Regions from separate parts of the Streptomyces sp. NPDC102360 genome, predicted to be linked through region 3. Evidence: riboswitches for the same ligand, from Rfam matches in the RefSeq annotation. Region 3 holds a riboswitch; each other region holds the start of a gene.
What was found. Region 3 has a riboswitch for cyclic di-AMP ahead of ACIRHA_RS13810 (M23 family metallopeptidase). Riboswitches for the same ligand answer to the same signal wherever they lie in the genome.
Positions count from the first base shown of each region.

Region 1: another riboswitch for cyclic di-AMP. It lies ahead of ACIRHA_RS30005 (NlpC/P60 family protein); the one in region 3 lies ahead of ACIRHA_RS13810 (M23 family metallopeptidase).
Region 2: another riboswitch for cyclic di-AMP. It lies ahead of ACIRHA_RS33310 (transglycosylase family protein); the one in region 3 lies ahead of ACIRHA_RS13810 (M23 family metallopeptidase).

Region 1 covers NZ_JBIWLG010000009.1:102,037-107,015, forward strand. The annotation lists gene pcrA (DNA helicase PcrA) at 1-1,765, opposite strand, end outside; cyclic di-AMP (ydaO/yuaA leader) riboswitch at 1,951-2,103, shown strand; gene ACIRHA_RS30005 (NlpC/P60 family protein) at 2,111-3,295, shown strand; gene ACIRHA_RS30010 (hypothetical protein) at 3,336-3,689, opposite strand; gene ACIRHA_RS30015 (NlpC/P60 family protein) at 3,984-4,979, shown strand, end outside.
Region 2 covers NZ_JBIWLG010000011.1:65,791-70,769, forward strand. The annotation lists gene eno (phosphopyruvate hydratase) at 1-1,152, opposite strand, end outside; gene ACIRHA_RS33310 (transglycosylase family protein) at 1,463-2,179, opposite strand; cyclic di-AMP (ydaO/yuaA leader) riboswitch at 2,184-2,341, opposite strand; gene ACIRHA_RS33315 (transglycosylase family protein) at 2,521-3,585, opposite strand; gene ACIRHA_RS33320 (cytochrome P450) at 3,740-4,979, opposite strand, start outside.
Region 3 covers NZ_JBIWLG010000002.1:985,756-990,734, reverse strand. The annotation lists gene ACIRHA_RS13820 (M16 family metallopeptidase) at 1-1,036, shown strand, start outside; gene ACIRHA_RS13815 (M16 family metallopeptidase) at 1,054-2,421, shown strand; cyclic di-AMP (ydaO/yuaA leader) riboswitch at 2,662-2,824, shown strand; gene ACIRHA_RS13810 (M23 family metallopeptidase) at 2,837-3,637, shown strand; gene ACIRHA_RS13805 (GntR family transcriptional regulator) at 3,859-4,545, shown strand; gene ACIRHA_RS13800 (HPr family phosphocarrier protein) at 4,728-4,979, opposite strand, start outside.

The sequences.
Region 1 (4,979 bases), on a different contig from region 3:
ACTCCAGGGCCACGGCGGCGAGTTCCTGGAGGTTCTCGATCCGGGTCTCGTCCTGCGGGTCGGTGGAGGCCTGCAGTTCGGCGAGGTAGCCGGTGCGCTCCAGGATGGCCTCGAGGACCGTGGCAGGACCCGCGCCCGACTCCACGATCGTGCGGAGGTCCTCCATCAGCGTGTTGAACCGCTTCACGGCGTTCGCCGAGCGGGCCGCCATCCCGTACGCCTCGTCGACGCGGCGCAGCGCCTGCGGGAAGGAGATCTTCTCGCGCTGGGAGAGCGCGTCGATCATCGCTTCGGCGCGGTCGCCGATACCGCGCTTCGGCACGTTGAGGATGCGGCGCAGCGGCACCGAGTCCTCGGGGTTGGAGAGCACGCGCAGGTAGGCCAGGACGTCCCTGACCTCCTTGCGCTCGTAGAAGCGGACGCCGCCGACGACCTTGTACGGCAGGCCGGTCCTGATGAAGATCTCTTCGAAGACACGGGACTGCGCGTTCGTCCGGTAGAAGACCGCGACGTCGCCCGCCAGCGCGTCGCCCGCGTCCGTGAGCCGGTCGATCTCGTCGGCGATGAACTGCGCCTCGTCGTGCTCGGTGTCCGCGACGTAGCCGGTGATCTGGGCGCCGGGTCCCTCGTTGGTCCAGAGGTTCTTGGGGCGGCGCGACTCGTTGCGCTCGATCACCGCGTTCGCCGCGCTGAGGATCGTCTGCGTGGAGCGGTAGTTCTGCTCCAGCATGATCGTCTTCGCGTTCGTGTAGTCCTCTTCGAACTGCAGGATGTTACGGATCGTGGCGCCACGGAACGCGTAGATCGACTGGTCCGCGTCACCCACGACGCACAGCTCGGCCGGGTCCGCGTCCTCGCCCTCGGTGGGGCCGACCAGTTCCCTGACCAGCGCGTACTGCGCGTGGTTCGTGTCCTGGTACTCGTCGACGAGGACGTGGCGGAAGCGGCGGCGGTAGTGCTCGGCGACGTCCGGGAACGCGCGCAGCAGGTTCACCGTCGTCATGATCAGGTCGTCGAAGTCCAGCGCGTTCGCCTCACGCAGGCGTGCCTGGTACATCGCGTAGGCCTGGGCGAGGGTCTTCTCGAAGCCGTCGGCAGCCGTGCCCGCGAAGTCCTCCTCGTCGATCAGCTCGTTCTTGAGATTGCTGATCTTCGCGCTGAAGGACTTCGGCGGGAACTTCTTCGGGTCAAGGTCCAGGTCGCGGCAGACGAGCGCCATGAGCCGCTTGCTGTCGGCGGCGTCGTAGATCGAGAAGGAGGACGTGAAGCCCAGCTTCTTGCTCTCCCGGCGCAGGATGCGGACGCAGGCGCTGTGGAAGGTGGAGACCCACATGGCGTTCGCGCGCGGGCCCACCAAGTCCTCGACGCGCTCCTTCATCTCGCCCGCGGCCTTGTTCGTGAACGTGATCGCGAGGATCTGGCCGGGGTGCACTCCGCGCTCGGCGAGCAGGTACGCGATGCGGTGCGTGAGGACGCGGGTCTTGCCGGATCCGGCGCCCGCGACGATGAGCAGCGGGGCGCCGCCGTGCACGACGGCCGCCTGCTGGTTCTCGTTCAGCCCCTCGAGGAGGGTGGCCGAGTCGAGGACCGGGCGCGGGGCGCCGTCCCGATAGTGCGCGTCCCGCTCCGGGGGCACACCGAACAGCCCGTCCGGCATCGGCTCCGGGGCCCCGTCGTCGTACTCGGGGTCCGGGGGCGGCGGCGGGGGCTCCTCCGCACTGTTCTGGAGGCCGGTCAGGAAGCTGTCGTCAAAGAGGCTGCTCATCGCTCTACGAGTCTAGGCCGCCCCACTGACAACCCGCGGCCCCCTTGGAAATCCAAGGGGGCCCAGAGGAAGAGATCACGAAAATGTATCGGGCATATCGAACATCAACCTTCACAGCAGCCACACGAGTTGGCTACGGTGCAGCCGGGCAGCCCGTCCCCCCGCCCGCGGAAGTCGCGGCGAACGGGCAGCCCCCGCTGAGTTCCGTACGCCGCGAGGCAGGGAACCGGGGACCCAACCGACCTTGGGGTGAATCGGTCAGCCGACCGTAGGGCAGCCTTCCACGTACCACGCCCGAACCCGACAGCTAACCCGGTAGGCGGACGACGGAAGGAGTCGCCTGCCTTGGCGTCGCACCGCAAGCCCCGCAGCCGTTCCCGGATGACCGGCGGCCTTCGCACGACCCCGGCGGTCGGCATCACGACCGCCGCCCTCACGTCCGTGGCCCTGCTCTCGCAGACGGCGCAGGCCGCGCCCGCGCAGCCGTCGTCGAAGCCGCGTCTCGAAGAGGTCCAGCAGAAGGTCGACACCCTGTACCGGCAGGCCGAGGTCGCCACCCAGAAGTACAACGGCGCCAAGGAACGGACCGACTCCAAGAAGCACCAGGTCGACAAGCTCCTCGACGATGTCGCGCAGCGCACCGAGGACATGAACACGGCCCGCCAGAAGCTCGGCAGGTACGCCGCCGAGCAGTACCGCTCGGGCAGTGTGAGCGACACCGCGACCATGTTCCTCGCGGACGACCCGGAGGACTACTTCTCGCAGCGCCAGCTGATGAGCCGGCTGACCGACGAGCAGAAGAAGTCGATCGACGACTATCAGAAGCAGACACGCGAGACCGCGAAGAAGCGCACCGAGGCCCAGTCGAGCCTCGAGGACCTCACCGACTCGCAGGCCGAGCTGAGGTCCTCGAAGGAGACCGTCCAGACGAAGCTCTCCGACGCGCGTCAGCTGCTGTCCAAGCTGACCGCCGAGGAGAAGGCGCGGCTCGCCGCGATCGAGAAGGCCAAGGAGGAGGCGGCCCGCAAGAAGGCCGCCGAGCTGGCCGCCGAGCAGAAGGCCGCGGAGGCGGCGAAGCGGAAGGCGGCCGAGGAGGCGAAGGAGCAGGGGCAGTCCTCCGGTTCCTCGGGCTCCTCCACCGGCTCGGCGGGCTCATCGGACGCCTCGTACGCCACCAAGGCCGCGCAGGCGCTCGCGTTCGCCAAGGCGCAGGAGGGCAAGCCGTACGTGTGGGGTGCCACGGGACCGGACTCGTACGACTGCTCGGGTCTGACGCAGGCGGCGTGGAAGTCCGCGGGGATCTCGCTGCCGCGGACGACCTGGGACCAGGTCGAGATCGGCAAGACGGTGCCGCTCTCCGATATCCAACCCGGTGACCTGGTGTTCTTCTACGACGACATCAGCCACGTGGGCCTCTACATGGGCGACGGCATGATGGTGCACGCGCCGAAGCCGGGCGCGGTGGTGCGCGAGGAGTCGATCTACTACGACGGCACGTCGTCGATCCACAGCGTGGTGCGGCCTGCCTGAGCCCCGTCGGTGACGCCTGTGACGCCTGTGACGCCTGTGATCAGGTCCAGAGCACCGCGATGAAGATGTTCGCGACGGTGAGCGCGCCGACCGTCGCGAACAGGCCCTTCTCCGCCTTCTCCTCGTCCCGCTTCACATAGACGATGCCGAGGATCACGATCAGGACCGCGAGCTTCACGCCGATCTTGATGTTGTTCACGGTGGAGCCGTCGGCCTGGTTGAGGCCGACCAGGGCGACGCCGGTCACCAGCATCGTCAGCGCGCCGTGCAGCATCGCCTTGTTGAAGCGGGCCGCGCCCTCCTTCATCGCCGACATCTGCGTGAGGAAGCCGCCGAGCAGCGAGGCGATGCCGATGATGTGCAGACCGACGAAGAGGTTGATGAGTACGTCCATGGGGCCGGAGCCTACTTGGGCCCGTTTCGGGCCACTTCGGAGGCCCGGCTGTCACTCTCTGCCACCGCCCGTAACAAATGGGCCAGTTGCGAACAATCGGCCACCAACCCGTTACGCCGAGGTTTAGCGTCCTTGCTCAGGTGACCGGCTCCCCACCGCCGCCCGAACCAGGGGCGGCAGTCGGACACCCCCGCCGAGAAAGGTCCGGCGGCGACCCGCTCCCCCTGTGCGGGCCGCCGCCGGACGCGCGACCGGGGGCCGTGCGTTTCGGACGGCCGCCCAGAGGAGGACCTTGTGCCGGCAGCGCACCGCAAGCCCCGACCGCGTTCGCTCAGCGGTGGCACGGGCCGCACCGCGGCCACCCTCGCCCTCGCCTCCGCGGCCACCGTCACCGCCCTCGACGGCGGGGCGGCGCACGCGGAGCCCGAGCTCAGCCCCACCCAGGTGCGGGCCAAGGTCGACAAGCTGTACCAGGAGGCGGAGGTCGCCACCCAGAAGTACAACGGGGCGAAGGAGAAGGCGGACGGGGCGCGGAAGAAGGTGGACGCGCTCCAGGACGAGGCGTCCCGGCGCACCGAATCCCTCAACTCCGAGCGCGAGAAGCTGGGTTCGGTGGCGGCCTCCGAGTACCGCACCGGAGGCGTGGACCCGTCGGTCCAGCTGCTCCTCTCCTCCTCCCCCGACGCCTACCTCGACAAGGCGTCCCTCACGGAGCGCATCGGCGCCCGGCAGGCCGCCTCGGTCACCCGCGTACAGGGCGAACTCCGCGAGATCGACCAGCTGCGCGGCGACGCCGACGGCACACTCTCCGAACTCCGCGCCAAGAAGGCCGAGTTGGAGGACAACAAGAAGAAGGTGAAGCGAAAACTCGCGGAGGCACGCCGCCTCCTCGACCGCCTCACCCCTGAGAAGCGCACGCCCACCGCCACGCAGAGCGGACACGCCTCGCGCTCGGCGGAACGCGCCGACCTCTCCCAGGCCACCAACTCCCGTGCCAAGGCCGCGGTCTCCTTCGCGTACGGCGCCCTGGGCAGCCCCTACGTATGGGGCGCCACCGGCCCCTCCGCCTTCGACTGCTCGGGCCTGACGCAGGCCGCGTACAAGGCGGCCGGGGTCTCAATCCCCCGCACGACGTACGCCCAGATCGACGCGGGCCCGCGCATCCCGAAGTCCCGGCTCCAACCCGGCGATCTGGTCTTCTTCTACTCCTCGATCAGCCACGTGGGCCTCTACATCGGCGACGGCAAGATGATCCACGCCCCGAACCCGAGCGCACCGGTCCGGGTGGCC
Region 2 (4,979 bases), on a different contig from region 3:
CTGGCCGCAGTTCGTGGCGACGGCGAGGTCCGCGATCGTCACGTCCTCGGTCTCGCCCGAGCGGTGCGACATCATGCACTTGAAGCCGTTGCGCTGCGCGAGCTCGACGGCGTCCAGGGTCTCGGTCAGCGAACCGATCTGGTTCACCTTCACGAGCAGGGCGTTCGCCGAGTTCTCCTCGATGCCGCGGGCCAGGCGCTCCGGGTTGGTGACGAAGAGGTCGTCGCCGACGAGCTGGACCTTGTCGCCCAGCTTCTCGGTGATGACGTTCCAGCCGGCCCAGTCGTCCTCGTACAGCGGGTCCTCGATGGAGACGAGCGGGTACGCGGAGACGAGCTCCTCGTAGTACTCCGTCATCTCGGCGGCGGAGCGCTCCTTGCCCTCGAACTGGTACTTGCCGTCCTTGTAGAACTCGGAGGCGGCGACGTCGAGCGCGAGGGCGATCTGCTGGCCGGGAACGTAGCCGGCCTCCTTGATGGCCTCGAGGATCAGGTCGAGGGCCTCACGGTTCGAGCCCAGGTTCGGGGCGAAGCCGCCCTCGTCGCCCAGGCCGGTGGCCAGGCCCTTGCTCTTCAGGACCTTCTTCAGCGTGTGGTAGACCTCGGCGCCCCAGCGCAGGGCCTCGGAGAAGGACTCCGCGCCGATCGGGGCGATCATGAACTCCTGGATGTCGACGTTGGAGTCCGCGTGGGACCCACCGTTCAGGATGTTCATCATCGGGACCGGCAGCAGGTGCGCGTTCGGGCCACCGAGGTAGCGGAACAGCGGCAGGTCGGAGGCCTCGGAGGCGGCGTGCGCGACGGCGAGGGAGACGCCGAGGATGGCGTTGGCGCCGAGCGAGCCCTTGTTGTCGGTGGCGTCCAGGTCGAACATCGCCTGGTCGATCAGGCGCTGCTCGGTGGCGTCGTAACCGACGAGCTCCGGGCCGATCTGCTCGATGACGGCGAGGACGGCCTTCTCGACGCCCTTGCCCTGGTAACGGTTGGGGTCACCGTCGCGGAGTTCGATGGCCTCGAAGGCACCGGTGGAGGCACCGGACGGAACGGCAGCACGACCCGTGCTGCCGTCGTCGAGGCCGACCTCGACCTCGACCGTGGGGTTGCCTCGGGAGTCCAGGATTTCCCGGGCTACGACGACGTCGATGGACGGCACGAGCATCTCCTTCTTGGATGTGACGAAGCTTCGCGGGCACCGTCGGACAACGGGTCCCGCCCCCCTGAGCGTAACCGGCCCGGGGGCATCGGCCATCCGAACGCCCGTCTCTTGGACAACGCCGACAGCGAAATGTTCCTTAACGGAACAAAAACAGCGACCTCCCTCCCGGCTGTGCCGGGAGGGAGGTCGCCGAAGTGAGCGGCCCGTGGGGACGGGGTGCGGCGGGGCTCGGCGTCCGCCGATGCCGAGCCCGTACCTGGTGGTGGTCCTGTGCGGACCGGGTGGCCCCTGCGCGGGGCCGGACGTCTTAGCTGAGGTGCAGCTGCTGACCCGGGTAGATCAGGTTGGCGTCCTTGACGATGTCCTTGTTCTTCTCGAACAGCTGCTGCCAGGTCGTGTGGTGCGCCTCGGCGATCTTGCTGAGGGTGTCACCGGACTCGACCTTGTACTCGCCGTCACCCTTCTCGACCTTGTTGCCGGTCGGGGTGGTGACGGTGTCCTGCTTCGGAGCCTGCTGCTTGGGGGCCTCCTGCTTCGGGGCCTCCTGCTGCTGCGGCTGCTGGCGCTGCTCGGAACGGTCGGCGCGCTGCTGGGTCTCCTGCTTCGGAGCCTGCTGCTGCGCGGACGAGTCGTCGCCGCCACCCTCGTTCGGGGTGGAGGAGAGGCCCGAGCCGCAGTTCGGCCAGGCACCGTTGCCCTGGGAGGCGAGAACCTTCTCGCCGACGGCTATCTGCTGCGCCTTGGACGCCTGGTCGGCGGTGGAGGCGTACTGGTCGCCGCCGTAGGCGGACCAGGTGGAGGACGAGAACTGCAGGCCACCGTAGAAACCGTTGCCGGTGTTGGTGGACCAGTTGCCACCGGACTCGCACTGCGCGACCTGGTCCCACTCGGACGTGGTGGCGGCGGAGGCCGAGGTGGCACCCATCAGCGGCACGGCGACGGCGGCAGCGGCGACTCCGCCGAGCGTGGCGACGCGAATGGCCTTGGACGGGCGGCGGTGCTTGCTCTTGGACGAAAACAGCATGGAGATATCCCCTCACCGACGCCTGCGAGGTGAGCTGTCGGGTTCGGACCAGTGAGTGTCCGGCCGCGCATCCTTGTGCGCTGCTTAACCCCAAGCCCGTCCGGTTTTCCGGATGGGCGGCTTACCTGGGTCCCCCGCTCCTGCCTACGGCGCTTACGCGTCGACTGTTCCCGTACGGACGTTGGCAGGATTCGGCGTGACGTCCATCGGGGCCCGCTGAAGCGAGCGGTCACGAACGTAAGCGGTCGATCCGTCCGATTTCAAAGTCGATCAGGGGCTTTGAGACCCATGTCTCACTCGATCGACATCGGACAAAACCCCTCAACCAGCCCGAACTCCCTTTAGTTTTTGTCCGTTACGTCCCCAAGATCCAGGCTCTGACCAGGAAGGATGAGGTCTGGGTCGGTACCTACCGTCTCCTTGTTCCGCTCATAGAGCGCGTCCCACCCGCCGTGCACGTTCTGAGCCTCCGCGATGTCCCAGAGGTTGTCGCCGGCGTGGACCTCGTACGTGTCACCGTCGCGCTTGTCGTCGCGCGAGGCGTGACGCCCCTCTCCCGTACGGGAGTCGGAGCCGTCGTCGCCGGCGCGGTCGCCGCGGTGGCGGCCGGACGTGGTGTCGTCCGACGCCTCGCCGGAGGGGGAGGCGGACGGCGGGGCCGTCTCGGGGGCGGCGTCGTCAGAAGGCGCGTGGGACTTGTCACTTGAGGGGGTCGAGGACTCCTCGGCCTTGTCACCGGTGTTACCGGAGGTATCGCCCGACACATGGGAGTCGTCGGCTTCGTCGTGACCCTTGTCTCCCGAATCGGCTGAATCGGCCGAATCGGTCGCGCTGTCTGTCGCGTCCGCGGAGCCCGTCTTGTCGGCGTCCTTGTCGGCTTCACCATCGGCGCCCTCGTCCGACTTGTTGTCGGCATCGGTGCCGGAGGGCTCGGACGCGGACTCGGATGACGAGTCGGACGACGAGTCGGATGACGACTCCGACGGCTGCGGCGACGCGGACACGCCCGGATCGACGTCCGCCGAATCGTCGTCCTTGGTGAGGTCCGCGGTGAGCGAGCACATCGGCCAGGCACTCACGCCCTTGTCGTCGAGAACCTTCTCGGCGACGGCTATCTGCTGCGAGCGGCTGGCCTGGTCGGCACGCGGGGCGTAGTCGAGCCCCCCGTACTGCTCCCATCTCTCCTGCGTGAACTGGAGGCCGCCGTAGTAGCCGTTACCGGCGTCCAGGCTCCACTGCCCGCCGCTCTCGCACTCGGCGAGCTTGTCCCACGCCTGCGTGGTCGCGGCGCTCGCGCCGCTCGCGGCGAACAGCGGGATCGCGATGGCGCTGCCGGTGACTCCGACGGCGACGACGAGAGCAGGGGCCTGACGGGGGCGACGGTGTCGACCGTTCCCGGAGAGCATGCGGTTGCCTTTCGCGAGACTGATGCTGCTACGTGCGTACTGCGTGCGACGGATGGTGAAAGTGGAACCAGTTGTGCGCGTGTCGCGATGATCCGTGAACGTAGCTGCACTCGAACGCCTGTCACAAGTCGATCAGGCGTAGATCACGTGAAAGTCACATTGTTGACGGCCCGTCAGCTCCGGCCGGATTCTGACGCGGCGTGAACTCCACCGGGAGCGTGCGCAGTCCACGCATGATGAGCCCGCCACGCCACCGCAAATCGGTAGGTTCCACCGCAAGTCGCAGGTCCGGCAGGCGCGTCAGGAGCGTGCCGAGAGCGGTCTGCCCCTCCAGGCGCGCGAGCGGGGCGCCGAGGCAGTAGTGGATGCCGTGTCCGTATCCGAGGTGCTGGTTGTCGCGGCGGGAGAGGTCGAGGGTGTCGGGCTCGGTGAAGCGCGCCGGGTCGCGGTCGGCGGCGGCGAGCACGACGAGAACCGGGTCGCCGACGCCGATCTCCACGCCGCCGATGGTCAGCGGCTCCCTGGCGAACCGCCAGGTGGCCATCTCCACCGGCCCGTCGAAGCGCAGCAGTTCCTCGATCCCCGTCTCCAGCAGGCCCGTCTCCCCCGCCGCGATGGACTGCTGCAGACGCTCGCGTTGGCCGGGGTGAGTGAGCAGGGCGTACGCGCCGTTGCCGATGAGATTGATGGTCGTCTCAAACCCGGCAAACAGGATGATGAAGGCGAGTGACGCGGCCTCGTTCTCCGTGAGGTGCTCGCCGTGGTCCGAGGCGCGGATCAGGCCGGAAATGAGGTCGTCGCCCGGCTCGTTGCGCTTTCGGTGGATGAGTTCGGCCAGGTAGGCGCGGATCTTCTTCACGGAGCGGCCCACGCCGCCGCGCGGTCCCCCGCCGTGGCGGATCATCATGCCCGCCCACTCGCGGAAGTCGTCCTGGTCCTCGCGGGGGACGCCGAGGAGGTCGCAGATGGCGTAGATGGGGAGGGGGAAGGCGAAGTCGTGGATCAGGTCGGCTTCGCCCTTGGCCGCGAAGGCGTCGATGAGGTCGTCCGTCAACTGCTGGACGCGCGGCGCGAATTCGGCGACGCGGCGCGGGGTGAACGCCTTCGATACGAGGCGGCGCAGGCGGGTGTGGTCCGGCGGGTCGATGTTGAGGAGGTGGGTGGTCAGCTCGGCCTTGCGTTCGCCGGGGATGCCCGTCTTGCCCTTGGCGTGGCTCGGCTCGTCATGGTGGTCCGCGTTCTTGCTGAGCCGTTGGTCGGCGAGCGCCTGGCGGGCGTCCGCGTACCGGGTGACCAGCCAGGCCTCGACGCCGCTCGGCAGCGTGGTGCGGTGCACGGGGGCGTGCTCGCGCAGCCAGGCGTAGGCGGGGTACGGGTTGCTTGCGAACTCCCAG
Region 3 (4,979 bases):
GGAGCTCGCGCTGTGGCTGGAGGCCGACCGCATGGGCTCGCTCCTGACGGCCCTTGACGACGAGTCGATGGAGAACCAGCGGGACGTAGTGAAGAACGAGCGGCGCCAGCGCTACGACAACGTGCCCTACGGCACCGCGTTCGAGAAGCTGACCGCCCTCATGTACCCCGAGGGGCACCCCTACCACCACACGCCCATCGGCTCCATGGCCGACCTGGACGCGGCCACCCTTGAAGACGCGCGGAACTTCTTCCGCACCTACTACGCGCCCAACAACGCGGTGCTGTCGATCGTCGGCGACATCGACCCCGAGCGGACGCTGGCCTGGGTCGAGCGGTACTTCGGCTCCATCCCGGGCCACGACGGCAAGCCTGCCCCGCGCGACGGCGCGCTCCCGGAGGTCATCGGCGAGCAGCAGCGCGAGGTCGTCGAGGAGGAGGTCCCGGCACGCGCCCTGATGTCGGCGTACCGGCTCCCGCAGGACGGCACGCGCGCGTGCGACGCCGCCGACCTCGCCCTCACCGTTCTGGGTGGCGGCGAGTCCTCGCGGCTGTACAACCGGCTCGTACGCCGTGACCGCACCGCCGTGGCGGCCGGTTTCGGTCTGCTGCGCCTCGCCGGAGCGCCCTCCCTGGGCTGGCTGGACGTGAAGACCTCCGGAGACGTCGAGGTGCCGGTCATCGAGGCCGCCGTCGACGAGGAGCTCGCCCGGTTCGCCGAAGAGGGCCCGAGTCCCGAGGAAATGGAGCGCGCCCAGGCCCAGTTGGAGCGCGAGTGGCTGGACCGCCTGGGCACGGTCGCGGGGCGCGCGGACGAGCTGTGCCGCTACGCCGTCCTGTTCGGCGACCCGCAGCTCGCCCTGACCGCCGTGGGGCGCGTCCTGGACGTGACCGCCGAGGACGTCCAGGAGATCGCCAAGGCGCGGCTGCGCCCCGACAACCGCGCGTCCCTCGTGTACGAGCCGACCGCGCCCGCCGACACCGAGAACGCCGAGAACGCCGAGAACGCCGAGAACGCTGAGGAGGCGGGCCAGTGACCGAGCAGCTCGCGAACATGGACTTCCATCCCCGGCCGCAGGCGGGCGAGCCCAAGCCCTGGGCGTTCCCGGCCCCGGAGCGCGGCGCGCTCCCCAACGGACTGACGGTGCTGCGCTGCCACCGGCCCGGCCAGCAGGTCATCGCCGTGGAGGTGCACCTGGACGCGCCGCTGGACGCCGAACCGAAGGGCCTCGACGGCGTCGCGACGATCATGGCGCGGGCCTTCAACGAAGGCACCGACAAGCACTCCGCCGAGGAGTTCGCCGCCGAGCTGGAGCGCTGCGGCGCCACGATGGACGCGCACGCCGACCACCCCGGCGTCCGTGCCTCCCTCGAAGTGCCGGCCTCCCGCCTGTCCAAGGGGCTCGCCCTCCTGGCCGACGCCCTGCGGGCCCCCGCCTTCACCGACAGCGAGATCGAGCGCCTCGTCCGCAATCGCCTGGACGAGATCCCGCACGAGAGCGCCAACCCGGCCCGGCGCGCCGCCAAGGAGCTCTCCAGGCAGCTCTTCCCGGCCGACGCGCGCGTGTCGCGCCCGCGCCAGGGCACCGAGGAGACCGTCTCGGCCATCGACGCCGCGGCAGTGCGCGCCTTCTACGACCGGCACGTACGCCCCGCCACCGCGACGGCCGTCGTCGTGGGCGACCTGACGGGCATCGACCTGGACGCCCTCCTCGCCGACACGCTCGGCGCCTGGACGGGTGACACCGCCGAGCCGCGCCCCGTGCCGCCGGTCGTCGCCGACGACACCGGTCGCGTGATCATCGTGGACCGCCCGGGCGCCGTGCAGACGCAGTTGCTCATGGGCCGGGTCGGACCGGACAAGCACGACCGTGTGTGGGCCGCGCAGGTCCTCGGCACGTACTGCCTGGGCGGCACCCTCACGTCGCGCCTGGACCGCGTCCTGCGCGAGGAGAAGGGCTACACCTACGGTGTGCGGTCCTTCGCCCAGGTGCTGCGCTCCGCGCCCGACGGCAGCGGCGCCGCGATGCTCGCCATCAGCGGCTCGGTGGACACGCCGAACACCGGGCCCGCGCTCGACGACCTGTGGAAGGTCCTGCGCACGCTGGCGGCCGAGGGGCTCACGGATGCCGAACGGGACACCGCCGTACAGAACTTGGTGGGTGTCGCCCCGCTGAAGTTCGAGACCGCGGGGGCCGTCGCGAGCACCCTCGCCGACCAGGTCGAGCAGCACCTGCCGGACGACTTCCAGGCGCAGGTGTACCGGCAGTTGGCCGCTACGGGCACCGTGGAGGCCACGGCCGCCGTCGTGAGCGCGTTCCCCGCGGACCGTCTGGTCACGATCCTGGTGGGCGACGCCGCGCAGATCGAGGAGCCGGTGAAGGCGCTCGGTATTGGCGAAGTCACTGTGGTCGCCGGCTGAGCTCGTCTCCCGCGGCACCCCACGAAGCCCCGGCGCCGTCACTGGCCGCCGGGGCTTCGTGGCGTCGGTCACGATCATCCATAATCACCACACGTTCCCAAATGTCCGTATTGGCGTAGAGGTTGCCTGTCTGCCCTGTGGCGTGCGCTACAAAAGGCGGGTTCTGTTTGTTGATTCAAAGACGCCCCGCTTAGCGTTCGGTCCGGCTGTTCGCCAGACGTACGTCGCGCCCGCGACACCGGACAGTCATCGCCGAGTCCCCATGGTGCGAGCCAGGGGAGCCGGGGACCCACCGAAGTCCCTGGGGTGAATCGGGCGCTCTTCCCGTAGGGGAGGGAGTCTGTAGGAGACCTTCCTGCTCCGAACCCGTCAGCTAACCCGGTAGGCGAGAAGGAAGGAAAGGACCAGCCACTTCATGGGGTTCACCCGTGCCACCGGGAAGCACCGCCGTCCCAGCCGCCTGACGCGTACCACCGCTCAGTTCGCGGGCGTCGCCGCCATCACCACGACGGGCGTGGTGGGTGGCCTCGCCGCCCCCGCGCTCGCCGCCGACACCGCGACAGTCCCGCACGACGGCCTCACGCAGGCCGTCGCCATCGGCGACTCCCTGGCCGAGCAGATCGACGCGCAGGCCACCGCGCAGCAGAAGGCGGCCGCCAAGGCGAAGGCCGAGGCCGAGGCCAAGAAGAAGGCCGAGGAGGCCAAGCGCAAGGCCGAGGCGGAGGCCAAGAAGCGGGCCGCCGAGAAGGCCGAGAAGGAGCGCGAGGCCAAGGAGCGCGCCGCCCGCGAGGCCGAGCGCAAGCGCCTGAACAGCTTCGTGTCGCCGATATCCGGCTCGTACGTCTCCACCGCCTACCAGGCCGGCAGCGGACTGTGGTCCTCCGGCAGCCACACCGGCATCGACTTCCACGCCTCCAGCGGCACTTCGGTGCACGCGGTCGGCATGGGTACCGTCGTCGAGGCCGGCTGGGGTGGCGCGTACGGCAACAACGTCGTGATCAAGATGAAGGACGGTACGTACACCCAGTACGGTCACATGTCCTCGATCGGCGTCTCCGTCGGCCAGGACGTCACCCCCGGTCAGCAGATCGGCCTCTCCGGAGCCACCGGCAACGTCACGGGCCCGCACCTCCACTTCGAGGCCCGTACCGGCCCCGACTACGGCTCGGACATCGACCCCGTCGCGTACCTGCGACAGCACGGTGTGAACGTCTGACCCGCCAGGCACACTCCACGAAAGCCCCGGCTCATCGAGCCGGGGCTTTCGTGTGCGCGGGTCCGCGGTGTCCAAAAAATATCCCCGGATTCAGTTCTCTCGTCGGAAATTCAAGTCCGGTGGAATAGAGTCACGGGGTAAACGTTCCGGCCGCGTGTCATTCGCGCCCGACCGGGCGTCAATAGACCGCGTGTCGCGGGCATTGAGGCGGAGGTCGAGTCATGCGCATTCCCGCACAGTCGGTATGCACAGCGATCCGCGACGACATCGTCGCCGGCGTGTACGAGCGCGGTGGCAGGCTCACCGAGGAACTGCTCGCGCGTCGCTACGGGGTCTCGCGTGTGCCCGTCCGTGAGGCGCTGCGCACCCTGGAGGCGGAGGGGTTCGTCGTCACGCGCAGGCACGCGGGCGCGTGCGTGGCCGAACCCACCGAGCGGGAGGCGGCCGATCTCCTGGAGATCCGCACGCTGCTCGAACCCATGGCGGCCGCCCGCGCCGCGCAGCGCCGCACGGAGGCGCACCTCAAGGTGCTGCGCGGCCTGGTCAGGCTGGGGCAGGAGCGCTCCAGGCGAGGTCAGAGCGAGGATCTGCGCTCTCTCGGCAGTTGGTTCCACGAGACGCTTACTCAGGCTTCCGGCAGCCCCGGCCTGATCACCCTGCTCACCCAGCTTCGCCACAAGATTGCCTGGATGTACGCCGTGGAGAGCCCGGCCCGGCCGGCCGAGTCCTGGGCCGAGCACGGCGCCATCGTCGACGCCGTGGCGCGGGGTGACGCGGAGCGTTCCCGCGCCCTGACCGTCCTGCATGCGGAGCGGGCGGCGGCCGCCCACAGGCTGCGCGTGCCCCGCGCGGGCGAGCGCGTGAGGACTTCGCAACATGCAGTCAACACGGTGGGTCGCCAGCTTTAACAAAAGCGCCGTATACAAAGAAGTGCACTATTCGGCGAATGAATCGAATGAGGTGCGGATCAATTCCAGCTGCCTGGTTCCTCCTATTCTCTGTTGCCCAATTCGTGTCGCAATGGTGAACGAAAAAGCCGCGCGTCCCTCTTCGGGGCGCGCGGCTCAGCCGTACTGCTTTTGCCTTTGTGTCAGACGGTCTCGGGAAGCTCCTCGAGCCCCTCGGCGACCAGCTTCGCCAGACGGTCGAGCGCGGCGTCCGCGCCCTCGGCGTCGGAGGCCAGCACGATCTCCTCGCCGCCCTGCGCGCCCAGGCCGAGCACGGCCAGCATGGAGGCGGCGTTGACGGGGTTGCCGTCGGCCTTGGCGATCGTCACGGGAACGCCGGCCGCCGTGGCAGCGCGGACGAAGATGGAAGCGGGGCGGGCGTGGAGGCCCTCGGC